3 regions of the Streptomyces sp. NPDC096079 genome follow, and region 3 is predicted to be linked to each of the others. Evidence: predicted binding sites of a transcription regulator. Region 3 holds the regulator's gene; each other region holds the start of a gene.
What was found. Region 3 encodes HrcA, which represses chaperone genes, less so after heat shock. Its sites were predicted from a motif close to TTNGCACTCNGNNNNNCNGAGTGCNAA; they were not measured.
Positions count from the first base shown of each region.

Region 1: a site for HrcA is predicted at 1,960-1,986, ahead of groL (chaperonin GroEL). Genes of this name have one in related genera too.
Region 2: a site for HrcA is predicted at 1,603-1,629, ahead of groES (co-chaperone GroES). Genes of this name have one in related genera too.

Region 1 covers NZ_JBEOST010000015.1:48,166-52,492, reverse strand. Annotated here, with positions in the region: gene thrC (threonine synthase) at 1-927, shown strand, start outside; gene ABTY59_RS26490 (MoaD/ThiS family protein) at 969-1,247, shown strand; gene ABTY59_RS26485 (cold-shock protein) at 1,639-1,842, shown strand; gene groL (chaperonin GroEL) at 2,151-3,779, shown strand; gene ABTY59_RS26475 (hypothetical protein) at 3,886-4,327, opposite strand, start outside.
Region 2 covers NZ_JBEOST010000001.1:496,884-501,210, reverse strand. Annotated here, with positions in the region: gene ABTY59_RS02295 (THUMP-like domain-containing protein) at 1-301, opposite strand, end outside; gene ABTY59_RS02290 (polysaccharide deacetylase family protein) at 402-1,346, shown strand; gene ABTY59_RS02285 (hypothetical protein) at 1,343-1,582, shown strand; gene groES (co-chaperone GroES) at 1,729-2,037, shown strand; gene groL (chaperonin GroEL) at 2,156-3,784, shown strand; gene ABTY59_RS02270 (ester cyclase) at 3,863-4,327, opposite strand, start outside.
Region 3 covers NZ_JBEOST010000002.1:417,238-421,564, reverse strand. Annotated here, with positions in the region: gene ABTY59_RS05810 (nitronate monooxygenase) at 1-83, opposite strand, end outside; gene dnaJ (molecular chaperone DnaJ) at 163-1,302, opposite strand; gene hrcA (heat-inducible transcriptional repressor HrcA) at 1,303-2,322, opposite strand; gene ABTY59_RS05795 (MBL fold metallo-hydrolase) at 2,472-3,200, shown strand; gene ABTY59_RS05790 (DUF3097 domain-containing protein) at 3,211-4,014, shown strand; gene hemW (radical SAM family heme chaperone HemW) at 4,139-4,327, opposite strand, start outside.

The DNA.
Region 1 (4,327 bases), on a different contig from region 3:
CCGACCCACTCCTTCAAGGACCGGGTCGTCGCCCAGGCGCTCGAAGCCGCCCGCGCCTTCGGCTTCACCACCCTCTCCTGCTCCTCCACCGGCAACCTGGCCGGCGCCGTCGGCGCCGCCGCCGCCCGCGCCGGCTTCCGCTCCTGCGTGTTCATCCCGCACGACCTGGAGCAGGGCAAGGTCGTCATGGCCGGTGTCTACGGCGGTGACCTCGTCGCCATCGAGGGCAACTACGACGACGTCAACCGCTTCTGCTCGGAGCTCATCGGCGACCCGCTCGGCGAGGGCTGGGGCTTCGTGAACGTCAACCTCCGCCCGTACTACGGCGAGGGCTCCAAGACGCTCGCGTACGAGATCTGCGAGCAGCTCGGCTGGGTCATCCCCGACCAGCTCGTCATCCCGATCGCCTCCGGCTCCCAGCTCACCAAGATCGACAAGGGTCTGCAGGAGCTCATCAAGCTGGGGCTCGTCGAGGACAAGCCGTACAAGATCTTCGGCGCCCAGGCCGAGGGCTGCTCCCCGGTCTCCGCCGCCTTCAAGGCCGGCCACGACGTCGTCCGCCCGCAGAAGCCGAACACCATCGCCAAGTCCCTGGCGATCGGCAACCCGGCCGACGGCCCGTACGTCCTCGACATCGCCCGTCGCACCGGCGGCGCCGTGGAGGACGTGAACGACGAGCAGGTCGTCGAGGCCATCAAGATCCTCGCCCGCACCGAGGGCATCTTCGCGGAGACCGCGGGCGGCGTGACCGTCGGCGTCACCAAGAAGCTCGTCGAGGCCGGTCTGATCGACCCGGACCTCACCACCGTCGTCCTCAACACGGGCGACGGGCTCAAGACCCTGGACGCGGTGGCCGACACCTCTCAGGCGACCGTCACCATCCGCCCGAGCCTGGACGCGTTCCGCGACGCCGGCCTGGCCGTCTGAGTCCGTCCGCTTCCCCGGCCCCCCGAAAGGTTTCCGAAGACATGGCCGTGAACGTCCGCATCCCCACCATCCTCCGCACCTACACGGGCGGGCAGTCCGAGGTCCAGGCCGAGGGTGCGACCCTCGCCGAGGTCATCGCGGACCTGGAGAAGAACCACACGGGCATCGCCGCCCGCGTCCTGGACGACCAGGGCAAGCTGCGCCGCTTCGTCAACGTCTACGTCAACGACGACGACGTGCGCTTCGAGCAGGGCCTGGAGACGGCCACCCCGGCCGGCGCGGGCGTCTCGATCATCCCCGCCGTGGCCGGCGGCTGCTGACCCCGCTTTACCCGTCGGTACGAATTGCCCCTTCCGCGCGATAAGCGGAAGGGGCAATTCTGCATGGTTGAGCGCGGTAGAGTTGGGGAAGTCCCCTCCGCTGCGCATGCCGGACGCATATGAGAATGCGTCCCCGCACGACAAGAAGCAGCCAAAGTGCCCGCGTGTTGTGTACGTTCTGCGCGTTTTGCCGGGCCCGACTTGCCCCGTAATTCCGGGGATTCTCCCCAATTCCCCTTTCCGGGGCGCCCAGAATTCTCGGTCGAATGACCTGTTGCAGAGGGCAGTTGGGCAGATACATTCAGCGGCGGTCGACGCGTTCCGGCGCAGGGTCTGACCCGGGTCCGCGAGGTGCGGTCCCGCGCAAGGGCCAGTAATAGGGGAGTTAGGCATGGCTCAGGGCACCGTCAAGTGGTTCAACGCGGAGAAGGGCTACGGCTTCATCGCGGTAGACGGTGGTGCGGATGTTTTCGTCCACTACAGCGCGATCCAGATGGATGGCTACCGCAGCCTCGAAGAGGGCCAGCGGGTCGAGTTCGAGATCTCGCAGGGCCAGAAGGGTCCGCAGGCGGACATGGTCAAGCTCGCCGTCTGAGCGCGGCGCGATCGGCCACCGACGCAACGCCGTCGAGGGGTCCGCATCCCTGAGGGGATGCGGACCCCTCGCGCGTTCCCGAACCTCGCGGGAGAGGTGCCCGATCCACGAGAGTCGCTTGCACTCGCATGGGTCGAGTGCTAATCATTGGCGTTAGCACTCGGAAGGTGAGAGTGCTTACGAGGATCGGGCAGACGAGGTCCGCGGCCAGGTGGGGCAAGGAACCATCGGGTACGCAGGCCGTCCGTCGCGGGCGTCGGCGCGGTCCTGGAGCGTTATCCACCCCATGTCCGGGAGGACCACTTCACATGGCCAAGATCATCGCGTTCGACGAGGAGGCCCGGCGCGGTCTCGAGCGCGGCATGAACCAGCTCGCTGACGCCGTCAAGGTCACCCTCGGCCCCAAGGGCCGCAACGTCGTCCTCGAGAAGAAGTGGGGCGCCCCCACGATCACCAACGATGGTGTCTCCATCGCCAAGGAGATCGAGCTCGAGGACCCGTACGAGAAGATCGGCGCCGAGCTGGTCAAGGAAGTCGCCAAGAAGACGGACGACGTCGCCGGCGACGGCACGACCACCGCCACCGTCCTCGCCCAGGCGCTCGTCCGCGAGGGCCTGCGCAACGTGGCCGCCGGTGCCAACCCGATGGCCCTCAAGCGCGGCATCGAGAAGGCCGTCGAGGCCGTCTCCGGCGCCCTGCTCGAGCAGGCGAAGGATGTCGAGACCAAGGAGCAGATCGCTTCCACGGCCTCCATCTCCGCCGCCGACACCCAGATCGGCGAGCTCATCGCCGAGGCGATGGACAAGGTCGGCAAGGAAGGCGTCATCACCGTCGAGGAGTCCCAGACCTTCGGTCTGGAGCTGGAGCTCACCGAGGGCATGCGCTTCGACAAGGGCTACATCTCGGCGTACTTCGCCACCGACATGGAGCGCATGGAGGCGTCGCTCGACGACCCCTACCTCCTGATCGTCAACTCCAAGATCTCCTCCGTGAAGGACCTCCTTCCGCTCCTGGAGAAGGTCATGCAGTCGGGCAAGCCGCTGCTGATCATCGCCGAGGACGTCGAGGGCGAGGCCCTGTCGACCCTGGTCGTCAACAAGATCCGCGGCACCTTCAAGTCCGTCGCGGTCAAGGCCCCGGGCTTCGGCGACCGCCGCAAGGCCATGCTGAACGACATCGCCATCCTCACGGGCGGCACGGTCATCTCCGAGGAGGTCGGCCTCAAGCTCGAGAACGCGGGCCTCGACCTGCTCGGCCGCGCCCGCAAGGTCGTCATCACCAAGGACGAGACCACCATCGTCGACGGTGCCGGTGACAGCGAGCAGGTCGCCGGTCGCGTGAACCAGATCCGCGCCGAGATCGAGAACTCCGACTCGGACTACGACCGCGAGAAGCTCCAGGAGCGCCTCGCGAAGCTGGCCGGCGGCGTGGCCGTCATCAAGGCCGGTGCCGCGACCGAGGTCGAGCTCAAGGAGCGCAAGCACCGCATCGAGGACGCCGTTCGCAACGCGAAGGCGGCCGTCGAGGAGGGCATCGTCGCCGGCGGTGGCGTGGCCCTGCTCCAGGCGTCGAACGTCTTCGAGAAGCTCGAGGCCGACCTGGCGGGCGACGAGGCCACCGGTGCCAACATCGTCAAGCTGGCCCTTGAGGCCCCGCTGAAGCAGATCGCGGTCAACGCCGGTCTCGAGGGCGGCGTCGTGGCGGAGAAGGTCCGCAACCTGCCCGTCGGCCACGGCCTGAACGCCGCGACCAACGAGTACGTCGACCTCATCGCCGAGGGCATCATCGACCCGGCGAAGGTCACGCGCTCCGCTCTGCAGAACGCCGCGTCGATCGCCGCGCTGTTCCTCACCACCGAGGCCGTCATCGCCGACAAGCCGGAGAAGGCCGCCGCGCCGGCCGGCGGCGGCATGCCGGGCGGTGACATGGACTTCTGATCCTGACGGATCGGCAGTTCATCGCTGAACGCGAACGAGGGCGGCACCCCCTGGTGGGGGTGCCGCCCTCGGGCGTTTCGCGGAACGGTCGACGGATCAGCGCACGTCAACGCACGTCGACGTAGTCCCCGCCCGCCGAGGCCGGCGAGTGGAAGTGCCGGTAGTCGGCGGAGTAGTGGCGGATCCGCCAGGTGCCGTCGGCGCTCGCCTTGGCCCTCAGGGAGACGCTGCCGTTGGCGCCGGACCGGCCCGTCGCCATCTGCTTCCAGGTGGTGGTGCCGCGCGGCAGGAACTGCAGGACGACCGGCGCGTTCCCGTAGGCCCGCCAGGCGCCGTCCCAGTAGTGCTGGAGCCCGCCGGTGACGGTCACGTACCCACCCTTGGAGACCGGCTCGGGACCGGCGTTCAGGGAGACGATCCGGGTGTCGCTGCGGACGAGCCGGAAGGAGTACGTGGCGGACTCGGCGAGTTCGTCACTCGTCAGGTGCCGGACCCGGTACCAGCCGCCGCGGCCGCCCGCGGTGAGGGTGACGTTCGTCCCCGAGTAG
Region 2 (4,327 bases), on a different contig from region 3:
CGAGCGCCTTCAGCCGGGCCGCCCGGTAGGTGCCGACGGAGGCGCGGGTCGACTGCTCGACGCCGTGGGGCGTGAAGTACATCCGGTACGCGTCCTCGGCGCCGAACTTCGCCACCGCCCGCTGCCGCAGCCGGGCCTGGCCGAGGGCCGCGCCGACCAGCTCGGCGGGGTGGTCGCGGCGCAGCCGGGAGGCGACCGCCAGCTCCTGGGCGGGGTCGTAGTCGCGCAGGGCGGCGAGGAGCGTCTGTCCCTCGGGGGCGAGCAGGGCGGCGAAGGAGGCGAGGTCGGTCACCCGTCCCATTCTGGGCCCTGCGGGCCTGTGGGCCGGCCGGGGGACGGTGGGGGCGGTACGGCGGTGTCGCGGCCCGGAAGGGGGGTGCGCGCTGACAGGATGCGGCGCCATGCAGCTCGTACGACAAAAGGACTGGATGATGGCAAAAGGTGTGCACCGCTCCCGTCGGACGCTCGGGGCGGCGCTCGCCGTGGCCGCCCTCGCCTCCGCCGCCACGGCCTGCTCCGGCGGCGCCGAACCCCCGCGCGGCGCCCCCGCCCCCGCCGCCGGACAGCAGGCCCAGGGCGCGGCCGGCGCCCTGAACGCGTACGTAGAGAAGGTCCGCGCCCAGCGGGCCGCCCGCGTGCTCGCCGCCAGGAAGTGGGGCCTCGCCAAACCCCCGCTCGAAGCGCCCGCCCCGCCCGCCGTCAAACCGAAGATCACCACCCGCAAGGGCTTCGAGACCGACGGCGAAGGCCTCCCGCCCGTCTTCACCACCGTGCCGACCAAGCAGAAGGTCGTCTTCCTGACGATCGACGACGGCGCGGAGAAGGACCCCCGGCTGCTGAAGATGATGAACGAGCTGCGCATCCCCTACAGCGCGTTCCTCAGCGACTACGTCGTCAACGACGACTACGGCTACTTCGCGAAGATGCAGAAGTCGCAGCCCTCCGGCATCTCCCTGCACAACCACACGCTCCACCACCGCTACCTGCCCGCGCTCTCGTACGGCGAGCAGAAGCGCGAGATCTGCGGCATGCAGGACATCATCCAGAAGCAGTTCGGCAAGCGGCCCCGGCTCTTCCGGCCCCCGTACGGCAACTACAACGAGGACACCCTGCGCGCCGCGCGGTCCTGCGGCGTCAAGGCGGTCCCGCTCTGGGCCGCCGAGGCCTTCCCCGACCACATGGAGTGGCGCGAGTGGGACCGGGACCTGCACCCCGGCGACATCGTCCTCACCCACTTCCGCGGCAAGGAGGACTGGAAGGGCACCATGCCCGACATGATCCGCCGGGTGATGAACGTGATCACGTCCAAGGGGTACGCGGTCGCCAAGCTCGAGGACTACGTGTGAGGCGCGTCGCCGCCCTCGCCGTGACCGGCGCGCTGCTCGCCCTCCCGGCCTGCGCCTCCTCCGTCGACCCGATCGAGCGGCTCGGCCGGAAGGCGGCGGAGCGGGTGAGCCCCCGGCCCGCGCCGGCCCCGGAGGAGCGGGTGGCGGTCCGCGCGAGGAGCTGCGAGGAGGAGCGGGACGCCCGCCGGGTCACGCCACAGGGCGATGAATTGGCACTCCGCTTGACCGAGTGCTAATCGCGGTCATAGTCTCGGCTCTGGCACTCCCCACCGGAGAGTGCCAACACAGCGACGGGCAGGTCCGGCACCCGCGACGACGGATCCACCTGGTCGCCACCTCAGACAGTTAACCCCGTGAGATCTCCGAAGGGGGAGGTCGGATCGTGACGACCACCAGCTCCAAGGTTGCCATCAAGCCGCTCGAGGACCGCATTGTGGTCCAGCCGCTCGACGCCGAGCAGACCACCGCCTCTGGCCTGGTCATTCCGGACACCGCCAAGGAGAAGCCCCAGGAGGGCGTCGTCCTGGCCGTGGGCCCGGGCCGCTTCGAGAACGGCGAGCGTCTGCCGCTCGACGTCCAGACCGGCGACATCGTGCTGTACAGCAAGTACGGCGGCACCGAGGTGAAGTACAACGGCGAGGAGTACCTCGTCCTCTCGGCTCGCGACGTGCTCGCGATCGTCGAGAAGTAATTCACCGAAGTAACCGAAGTATCTGAAGCAGATGCTTGAGCTGCGCCCCTTGACCCCCCACCGGGCGTCGGGGGGCGCGGTTCGTTCCACCCCATTCCGAGAGGGCTGAACCGCTCCCATGGCGAAGATCCTGAAGTTCGACGAGGACGCCCGTCGCGCCCTTGAGCGCGGCGTCAACAAGCTTGCCGACACGGTGAAGGTGACGATCGGCCCCAAGGGTCGCAACGTCGTCATCGACAAGAAGTTCGGCGCCCCCACCATCACCAACGACGGTGTCACGATCGCCCGCGAGGTCGAGATCGAGGACCCGTACGAGAACCTCGGCGCCCAGCTCGTGAAGGAGGTGGCGACCAAGACCAACGACATCGCGGGTGACGGCACCACCACCGCCACCGTGCTCGCCCAGGCCCTGGTCCGCGAGGGTCTGCGCAACGTCGCCGCCGGCGCCTCCCCGGCCGCCCTGAAGAAGGGCATCGACGCCGCCGTCAAGGCCGTCTCCGAGGAGCTGCTCGCCACCGCGCGCCCGATCGAGGACAAGTCCGACATCGCCGCCGTCGCCGCGCTCTCCGCGCAGGACCAGCAGGTCGGCGAGCTCATCGCCGAGGCGATGGACAAGGTCGGCAAGGACGGTGTCATCACCGTCGAGGAGTCCAACACCTTCGGTCTGGAGCTCGACTTCACCGAGGGCATGGCCTTCGACAAGGGCTACCTGTCCCCGTACATGGTGACCGACCAGGAGCGCATGGAGGCCGTCCTCGACGACCCGTACATCCTGATCAACCAGGGCAAGATCTCCTCGATCCAGGACCTGCTGCCCATCCTGGAGAAGGTCATCCAGGCCGGCGCCAGCAAGCCGCTCCTGATCATCGCCGAGGACGTCGAGGGCGAGGCCCTCTCCACCCTCGTCGTCAACAAGATCCGTGGCACCTTCAACGCCGTGGCCGTCAAGGCCCCCGGCTTCGGCGACCGCCGCAAGGCGATGCTCGGCGACATGGCCACCCTCACCGGTGCCACCGTCATCGCCGAGGAGGTCGGCCTCAAGCTCGACCAGGCCGGTCTGGACGTGCTGGGCACCGCCCGCCGCGTGACCATCTCCAAGGACTCCACCACCATCGTCGACGGTGGCGGCAACGCCGAGGACATCGCGGGCCGCGTCGGCCAGATCAAGGCCGAGATCGAGTCCACGGACTCCGACTGGGACCGCGAGAAGCTCCAGGAGCGCCTCGCGAAGCTCGCCGGCGGCGTCTGCGTCATCAAGGTCGGCGCGGCCACCGAGGTCGAGCTCAAGGAGAAGAAGCACCGTCTGGAGGACGCCATCTCCGCGACCCGCGCCGCGGTCGAGGAGGGCATCGTCTCCGGTGGTGGCTCCGCGCTCGTCCACGCCGTCAAGGTCCTCGAGGGCAACCTCGACAAGACCGGCGACGAGGCCACCGGTGTCGCGGTCGTCCGCCGCGCCGCCGTCGAGCCGCTGCGCTGGATCGCCGAGAACGCCGGCCTCGAGGGCTACGTCATCACCTCGAAGGTGGCGGAGCTCGACAAGGGCCAGGGCTTCAACGCCGCGACCGGCGAGTACGGCGACCTGGTCAAGGCCGGCGTCATCGACCCGGTGAAGGTGACGCGCTCCGCCCTGGAGAACGCCGCCTCGATCGCCTCCCTCCTCCTCACCACCGAGACCCTCGTGGTGGAGAAGAAGGAAGAGGAGCCGGCGGACCACGGCCACGGCCACGGTCACGGCCACTCCCACTGAGGCCAGTAGCGCACAACCGAGGCCCGGTGCCCCCGTCGCGGGGGCACCGGGCCTCGGTGCTGTCCGACCCGGTCCCGCTCAGGCCTCCACGGCCCCGAGCTTCCCCATCAGACCGAGCAGGTCGTACTGCCACCAGCCCTCGACGGCCTTGCCGTCCTCCCGGAACCGCTGGACGAGCATCCCCGTCATGCTCACCTCCATCCCGGTGGGCTGCAGCCCCATGAAGTCGCCGACGTGCGTGCCGTTCCAGGTCCAGCGGGTGCAGACCCGGTCGCCGTCGGCGATCTGGTCCTCGACGGTGAAGGTGAAGTCGAACGCGGCCCGCCACATCTCGGCCTCGCGCCGCACGGCGTCCATGCCGATCGAGTCGCTCGGACTGGTCGGATCGTGATCGTGGTACCCCTCGGCGAGCACCTCGTCGAGCGGCGGAAGCTCCCCCGCGGTCGAGACCAGCTCGAAGAACCGGCGGGAGGCCGCCTTGTACATCTGCTCGTCCCGCACCACGTCCAGATCGGTGAAGGTCGGCATCTCGTCACAGAGAGC
Region 3 (4,327 bases):
AGTTCGGGACAGGAGGCGCCACCCGCCATGGGGGCCTGCACGATCGGAAACCGAGAGAGATCGTTCAGTGCGGTGGTGGACATATGGGCATCGTGTCATGCGCGGACCGGGGCACGGGAAAGGGGCGGCACACGGGTGCCGCCCCTTTCCGACGTGGAACCGCTACCGCCCGTTGAACGCGTCCTTCAGGCGCGAGAACAGCCCCTGCTGCCCCGGCTGGAACTGGCCGGTCGGCCGTTCCTCGCCACGGAGCTTGGCCAGTTCGCGCAGGAGGCGCTCCTGCTCGGCGTCGAGCTTGCTCGGCGTCGTCACCTCGACGTGCACGATCAGGTCGCCGCGGCCGTTGCCGCGCAGGTGCGTGACACCCCGTCCGTGCAGCGGGATCGACTGGCCGGACTGGGTGCCCGGGCGGATGTCGATCTCCTCGACGCCGTCGAGGGTCTGCAGCGGCACCTTCGTGCCGAGCGCGCCCGCGGTCATCGGGATGGTGACCGTGCAGTGCAGGTCGTCCCCGCGCCGCTGGAACACCTCGTGCGGGGTCTCGTGGATCTCGACGTACAGGTCGCCGGCGGGGCCGCCGCCGGGGCCGACCTCGCCCTCGCCCGCGAGCTGGATGCGGGTGCCGTTGTCGACACCGGCCGGGATCTTGACCGTGAGGGTGCGGCGGGACCGCACGCGGCCGTCGCCGGCGCACTCGGGGCACGGCGTCGGGACGACGGTGCCGAAGCCCTGGCACTGCGGGCAGGGCCGGGAGGTCATGACCTGGCCGAGGAAGGACCGGGTGACCTGGGAGACCTCGCCGCGGCCGCGGCACATGTCACAGGTCTGCGCGGAGGTGCCGGGCGCGGCGCCCTCACCCGAACAGGTGGTGCAGACGACCGCCGTGTCGACCTGGATGTCCTTCGTGGTGCCGAAGGCGGCCTCGTTGAGGTCGATCTCCAGACGGATCATGGCGTCCTGGCCCCGGCGGGTCCGCGAGCGCGGGCCGCGCTGCGAGGCCGTGCCGAAGAAGGCGTCCATGATGTCGGAGAAGTTGCCGAAGCCACCTGCTCCGAAGCCGCCGCCCGCGCCGGCTCCGCCGGAGGCCGAGAGCGGGTCGCCGCCGAGGTCGTAGACCTGCTTCTTCTGCGGGTCCGAGAGGACCTCGTAGGCGGCGTTGATCTCCTTGAAGCGCTCCTGCGTCTTCGGATCGGGATTGACGTCCGGGTGCAGCTCGCGCGCGAGCCTCCGGAACGCCTTCTTGATCTCGTCCTGGGAAGCGTCGCGGCGCACGCCGAGTACGGCGTAGTAGTCCGTGGCCACTTACGACTCCGCCAGGATCTGTCCGACGTAACGTGCCACTGCGCGTACCGCTCCCATCGTTCCGGGGTAGTCCATGCGGGTCGGTCCGACCACGCCGAGTTTGGCGACTGCCTCGCCGCCCGAACCGTAGCCGACCGAGACGACGGACGTGGAGCTCAGCCCCTCGTGGGCGTTCTCGTGCCCGATGCGTACGGTCATGCCCGATTCCTTGGCCTCGCCGAGCAGCTTGAGGAGCACGACCTGCTCCTCCAGGGCTTCCAGGACGGGCCTGATCATCAGGGGGAAGTCGTGTCCGAAGCGGGTGAGATTGGCGGTGCCGCCGATCATCAGCCGCTCCTCGTGCTCCTCGACGAGGGTTTCGAGGAGGGTCGCGAGCACGGTCGAGACCGTGGCGCGGTCCTCGGCCTCCTCGAAGGACTCGGGGAGGTCCTGCACCAGCTGCGGCACGTCGGCGAACCGGCGGCCGACGACCCGGCTGTTGAGCCGGGCCCTGAGGTCGGCGAGCGAGGTCTCGCCAAAGGGCGCGGGGCAGTCGACGACGCGCTGCTCGACCCGGCCGGTGTCGGTGATGAGGACGAGCATCAGGCGGGCGGGGGCCAGCGAGAGCAGCTCCACGTGCCGGACGGTCGAGCGGGTCAGCGACGGGTACTGGACGACGGCGACCTGCCGGGTGAGCTGCGCGAGCAGCCGTACCGTACGGCCCACGACGTCGTCGAGGTCGACGGCTCCGTCGAGGAAGTTGTGGATGGCCCGCCGCTCGGGCGTCGACAGCGGCTTGACGCCGGCGAGCCGGTCGACGAAGAGCCGGTAGCCCTTGTCGGTGGGGATGCGCCCCGCACTGGTGTGGGGCTGGGCGATGTACCCCTCCTCCTCCAGGACGGCCATGTCGTTGCGCACGGTGGCGGGTGACACGCCGAGCTTGTGGCGCTCGGTGAGCGCCTTGGAGCCGACGGGCTCCTCCGTACCGACGTAGTCCTGGACGATGGCGCGCAGGACCTCGAGTCTGCGTTCGCTGAGCATCGTGGCGCACCTCCAGCTGTCGACGTCGTTCCGGTTGCTCCGCTTTTGGCACTCGCCCTGTCCGAGTGCCAGCGATCCCCCGGTCAGTGTACGGCGGCGGGCATCGCTCCTGGCAAGGAGGCGGCGCCCGCACCCGTTAGCGTCGCCCCATGGACATCGATTGGGAAGCTCAGGGATGGGAGCGGCTGGCGGACGGGGTGGGGCGGCGCCGGCTGCCCGTCTGGGACGCCACGGTCGGTCTGGTCCTGGGCACACGGGCCGTGCTGCTGTACGACACGGGTGCCTCGCTCGCGGAGGGCGCCGAGCTCCGGGCCCAGATCGCGGCGCTCACGGGCGGCCGAAAGGTGACACACATCGCACTCAGCCACCCCCATTTCGACCACGTCCTCGGCACGGCGGTCTTCGCGGGCGCGGAGGTCTTCGGCGCGGTCGGCTCGGACGCCCTCCTGGGCGGGGCCCACGCCAGGGAGGAACTGCGCACGGACGCGGTCACGCAGGGTCTGGACGCGGAGGCCGCGGAGGCGGCGGCGGAGGTCCTGGTGGCGCCGCGGCACGTGGTCTCGGGCGAGTGGACCCTCGACCTGGGCGACCGGCAGGTCCTCCTGGCGAACGTGGGCCCCGGCCACTCGGGCCACGACCTGGCGCTCTGCGTCCCCGGCCCGCGCGAGGTCGTCTTCTGCGGCGACCTGGTGGAGGAGTCGGGCGAGCCGCAGGCCGGCCCGGACGCGATCCCGTCCCGCTGGCCGGACGCCCTGGACCGGCTGCTCGCCCTCGGCGGCGAGGACGCGGTGTACGTCCCGGGGCACGGCGCCGTGGTGGACGCCACGTTCGTGAGGGCACAGCGCGAGGAACTGGCACACCGCTTCGACGTGCCCTAACGTCACCCAAATGCGCAGCTACAACCCGGATCTGACACCGCCTTGGAAGAGGTCGGCGCCCGCGCCCGAGGTCCCGGCGGACCCCGACCTCGTGGTCGAGGAGGTCGCGACGGGCTTCTGCGGGGCGGTGATCCGCTGCGAGGCGGGCACGGTGACCCTGGAGGACCGCTTCGGCAAGCACCGGGTGTTCCCGCTGGAACCGCGCGGCTTCCTCCTGGAGGGCAAGGTCGTGACGCTGGTCCGCCCGGTGTCGGGCCCGTCCCGCCCCACCCGTACGGCCTCCGGCTCGGTCGCGGTGCCGGGCGCACGCGCGCGCGTGGCGCGGGCGGGCCGGATCTACGTCGAGGGCCGCCACGACGCGGAGCTCGTGGAGCGGGTCTGGGGCGACGACCTGCGCGTCGAGGGCGTGGTCGTGGAGTACCTGGAGGGCGTCGACGACCTGCCCGCGATCGTCGCGGAGTTCGGCCCGGGTCCGGACGCCCGGCTCGGCGTCCTCGTGGACCACCTGGTGCCGGGCTCGAAGGAGTCGAGGATCGCCACCCGGGTGACCTCCCCGGACGTCCTGGTGGTCGGCCACCCGTACATCGACGTCTGGGAGGCGGTGAAGCCGTCCTCCCTCGGCATCCCGGCCTGGCCGGCGGTCCCCCGGGGCCAGGACTGGAAGACGGGCGTCTGCCGCGCCCTGGGCTGGCCCCCGGACAACACGGGTGCGGTCTGGCAGGCGATCCTGAAGCGCGTGACGTCGTACAAGGACCTGGAACCGGCGCTCCTCGGCCGCGTGGAGGAACTGATCGACTTCGTGACGGCGCCGTAGGCCGCCGGGGCGGCGCCCACGACGACGGTCCCGTCGCGAGCCCCCCTAGGCCGCGTCCGGAAAGTAGCGCCGCGGCCCAGGCGGGACTTTCCGGACACGGCCTGAGGGCCTGTGCGGAAAGTCCCTAGTCCACCAGGTCCCGCACGACCGCGTCGGCCAGCAACCGCCCCCGCAGGGTCAGCACGGCCCGCCCCGCCGCGTACGACCCGGGGTCGAGCAGCCCGTCCGACAGGGCCCGCCCTGCGGCGGCCAGCCCCGCGGGCTTGAGGACCGACAGCTCGACGCCCTCGCGGAGCCGCAGTTCCAGGAGGAT